2 regions of the Streptomyces sp. NPDC026515 genome follow, and region 1 is predicted to be linked to the other one. Evidence: predicted binding sites of a transcription regulator. Region 1 holds the regulator's gene; the other holds the start of a gene.
The links. The regulator HrcA, encoded in region 1, represses chaperone genes, less so after heat shock. The targets are predictions, from matches to a motif close to TTNGCACTCNGNNNNNCNGAGTGCNAA.
Positions count from the first base shown of each region.

Region 2: a site for HrcA is predicted at 1,291-1,317, ahead of groL (chaperonin GroEL). Genes of this name have one in related genera too.

Region 1 covers NZ_JBVHQD010000015.1:28,934-31,135, forward strand. Annotated here, with positions in the region: gene dnaJ (molecular chaperone DnaJ) at 1-733, opposite strand, end outside; gene hrcA (heat-inducible transcriptional repressor HrcA) at 734-1,750, opposite strand; gene ACZ4O3_RS28745 (MBL fold metallo-hydrolase) at 1,914-2,202, shown strand, end outside.
Region 2 covers NZ_JBVHQD010000006.1:444,314-446,515, forward strand. Annotated here, with positions in the region: gene groL (chaperonin GroEL) at 1-1,128, opposite strand, end outside; gene ACZ4O3_RS15155 (cold-shock protein) at 1,558-1,764, opposite strand.

The sequences.
Region 1 (2,202 bases):
CGGCCGGACCGCCGCCGGGCCCGACCTCGCCCTCACCGGCGAGCTGGATGCGCGTGCCGTTGTCGACACCGGCGGGGATCTTCACGGTCAGCGTCCGCCGCGACCGCACCCGCCCGTCACCGGCGCACTCCGGGCACGGGGTCGGGACGACCGTGCCGAAGCCCTGGCACTGCGGGCAGGGCCGCGAGGTCATGACCTGGCCCAGGAAGGACCGCGTCACCTGCGAGACCTCACCGCGGCCGCGGCACATGTCGCACGTCTGGGCGGAGGTGCCCGGCGCCGCGCCCTCACCGTTGCAGGTGTTGCAGACGATCGCCGTGTCGACCTGGATGTCCTTGGTCGTACCGAAGGCCGCCTCGTCGAGCTCCACCTCGATCCGGATCATGGCGTCCTGGCCCCGGCGGGTCCGCGAGCGCGGTCCGCGCTGCGACGCCGTACCGAAGAACGCGTCCATGATGTCCGAGAAGTTCCCGAAGCCGCCGGCCCCGAAGCCGCCCGCGCCCGCGCCGCCGCTCTGCGAGAGCGGATCGCCGCCGAGGTCGTAGACCTGCTTCTTCTGCGGGTCCGAGAGCACCTCGTAGGCGGCGTTGATCTCCTTGAACCGCTCCTGGGTCTTCGGATCCGGGTTGACGTCCGGGTGCAGCTCGCGCGCGAGCCGACGGAAGGCCTTCTTGATCTCTTCCTGCGACGCGTCGCGGCGCACGCCGAGAACGGCGTAGTAGTCCGTGGCCACTTACGACTCCGCCAGGATCTGTCCGACGTACCGTGCCACCGCTCGTACCGCTCCCATCGTTCCCGGATAATCCATGCGGGTCGGTCCGACCACGCCGAGTTTGGCGAGTGCCTCGCCGCCCGAACCGTAGCCGACCGACACCACGGACGTGGAGTTGAGTCCCTCGTAGGCGTTCTCGTGACCGATGCGTACGGTCATGCCCGAATCCCCCGCCTCGCCCATGAGCTTGAGGAGCACGACATGCTCCTCCAGAGCCTCCAGGACGGGCCGGATCATGAGGGGAAAGTCATGTCCGAAGCGGGTGAGATTGGCGGTGCCGCCGATCATCAGCCGCTCCTCGTTCTCCTCGACGAGCGTCTCCAGCAGGGTGGAGAGCACCGCCGAGACCGTGCCGCGGTCCTCGGCCTCGAAGGCGTCCGGCAGGTCCTCCACCAGCCGGGGCACGTCCGAGAACCGACGGCCGGCGACCCGGCTGTTGAGCCGCGCCCGCAGGTCGGCCAGCGACGACTCCCCGAAGGGCGCCGGGCAGTCGACCATCCGCTGCTCGACCCGCCCGGTGTCGGTGATCAGCACCAGCATCAGCCGGGCCGGCGCGAGCGCCAGCAGCTCCACGTGCCGCACGGTGGACCGCGTCAGCGACGGGTACTGCACGACCGCGACCTGCCGGGTGAGCTGCGCCAGCAGCCGTACCGTCCGTGCCACGACGTCGTCGAGGTCGACGGCGCCGTCGAGGAAGTTCTGGATGGCCCGCCGCTCGGGCGCGCTCATCGGCTTGACGCCGGCCAGCTTGTCGACGAACAGCCGGTACCCCTTGTCGGTCGGGATCCGGCCGGCGCTGGTGTGCGGCTGGGCGATGTACCCCTCGTCCTCCAGGGCGGCCATGTCGTTGCGCACGGTCGCCGGGGAGACACCGAGGTTGTGGCGCTCGGTCAGCGCCTTCGACCCGACCGGCTCCTCGGTGCCGACGTAGTCCTGGACGATGGCGCGCAATACCTGAAGCCTGCGTTCACTCAGCATGCGGCGCCACACCTCCAGAAAGTCGTCCCCGCGGCCTTTCGGGCCTTTCGTCTGGCACTCTGCGAGCCCGAGTGCCAGCATCCCCGGCCCAGTGTACGGCCGTCGGGCACCGACTGGGCAAGGCCGGTCGGGACCCGTTGCGTTCTGCGGCTAGCGTCGCGGTATGACGGTGACTTGGGAAGAGCTGGGCTGGGAGCGGCTGGCCGCGGGGGTCGGCCGGTGCCGGCTGCCGGGCTGGGACTGCACGGCCGGGCTGGTCCTCGGGGCGGGCCCGGTCCTGATGGTGGACGCCGGGTCGAGCCTGGCGGAGGGCGTGCGGTTGCGCGAGCAGGCCCAGCGGCTGGCCGGGCGCCGTGTGACTCATCTCGCGCTCACCCATCCGCACTTCGACCACGTCTTCGGCACCCCGGTCTTCGCGGGCACGGCGGTCTACGCGGCGGCGGGCACCGAGT
Region 2 (2,202 bases), on a different contig from region 1:
GACGGCGACGCCACCGGCGAGCTTCGCCAGGCGCTCCTGGAGCTTCTCGCGGTCGTAGTCCGAGTCGGACTGCTCGATCTCGGCGCGGATCTGGTTGACCCGGCCCTGGACCTGCTCGGTGGAGCCGGCGCCGTCGACGATGGTGGTCTCGTCCTTGGTGATGACCACCTTGCGGGCGCGGCCCAGCAGGTCGAGGGTCGTGTTCTCCAGCTTGAGACCGACCTCCTCGGAGATGACCTCGCCGCCGGTGAGGATGGCGATGTCGTTCAGCATCGCCTTGCGGCGGTCGCCGAAGCCCGGGGCCTTGACGGCGACGGACTTGAAGGTGCCGCGGATCTTGTTGACGACCAGGGTCGACAGGGCCTCGCCCTCGACGTCCTCGGCGATGATCAGCAGCGGCTTGCCCGACTGCATGACCTTCTCCAGCAGCGGGAGCAGGTCCTTGACGGAGCCGATCTTCGAGTTGGCGATCAGGATGTACGGGTCGTCGAGGGACGCCTCCATACGCTCCATGTCGGTGGCGAAGTACGCCGAGATGTAGCCCTTGTCGAAGCGCATACCCTCGGTGAGCTCCAGCTCCAGACCGAAGGTCTGGGACTCCTCGACGGTGATGACGCCTTCCTTGCCGACCTTGTCCATGGCCTCGGCGATGAGCTCGCCGATCTGGGTGTCGGCGGCGGAGATGGAGGCCGTGGAGGCGATCTGCTCCTTGGTCTCGACGTCCTTCGCCTGCTCCAGAAGGGCACCGGAGACGGCCTCGACGGCCTTCTCGATACCGCGCTTCAGAGCCATCGGGTTGGCGCCGGCCGCGACGTTGCGCAGGCCTTCCTTGACCAGGGCCTGGGCGAGAACGGTCGCGGTGGTCGTACCGTCACCGGCGACGTCGTCCGTCTTCTTGGCGACTTCCTTGACCAGCTCGGCGCCGATCTTCTCGTACGGGTCCTCCAGCTCGATCTCCTTGGCGATGGAGACACCATCGTTGGTGATCGTGGGGGCGCCCCACTTCTTCTCAAGGACGACGTTGCGGCCCTTGGGGCCGAGGGTGACCTTGACGGCGTCGGCGAGCTGGTTCATACCGCGCTCAAGGCCGCGCCGCGCCTCCTCGTCGAACGCGATGATCTTGGCCATGTGAAGTGGTCCCTCCAGGACTGGGGGTGAGTCTTCGGACCGCGCCCGCGCCCGCGACGGACGGCTCGCCGACCCGTGGGTTCCTTGCCCCACCCGGCCTGCGGGCCTCACCGACCCGGTCCATTTTTGTCACTCTCACCTTCAGAGTGCTAACGCCAATGATTAGCACTCGCCCATCGAGAGTGCAAGGCGCGCTCGCGAAGCGAGTGCCCGTCGAGGGGTGGTGGCCGGGTGACGGGCGGACGCAAGCGCCTCCCGGAGACCGGGGTCCGCGCCACGGCCCCGGGCCGGACCGCGCCGGGACGCACGGCGGGCGCGCCAGGGCCAACTCGTCCCGGGCATGCCAAAGGGCTCGTAACCCATGACTCCCCATGGGATACGAGCCCTCTGACAAAGAGAGAAGAACGACGCTGTCAGTCGGCGCGCGCTTCAGCCGGTCGCGAGCCGGACCATGTCCGCCTGCGGCCCCTTCTGGCCCTGCGAGATCTCGAAATCGACCCGCTGACCTTCCTCCAGGGTGCGGTAGCCGTCCATCTGAATCGCGCTGTAGTGGACGAAAACATCCGCACCACCGTCGACCGCGATGAAGCCGTACCCCTTCTCCGCGTTGAACCACTTGACGGTGCCCTGAGCCATGCCTAACTCCCCTATTACTGGCCCTTGCACAGATCCACACTTCGCGGATCCGGGTCAGACCTCACCCCCCAATGGTTGGGGGCGTGCGCCGGAACGCGTCGACCGCGGCTGAATGTATCTGTCCAACTGCCGTCTGCAACAGGTCAATCGGACGAGAATTCTGGACGGGAAGGGTCCGGAATGTAGCAAGAATTCGGCCGAATTCAGGGCAAGTCGGGCCCTATAAAAGCCACAAAAGCCGCGTACAACCCGCGCACTTTGGCTACTTCTTGGCGGGTCGGCGGTATCGAATACGGGGCTTCCGACCTGGAGATCGGGACCGCGTTCCCCAACTGTACCGCGCTCAACCACACAGAATTGCCCCCTCCGCTTCTCTCACGGAGGGGGCAATCCGATGAACACTCGGTGATCGGCATTACCGAAGGTAATGTTCGGTCA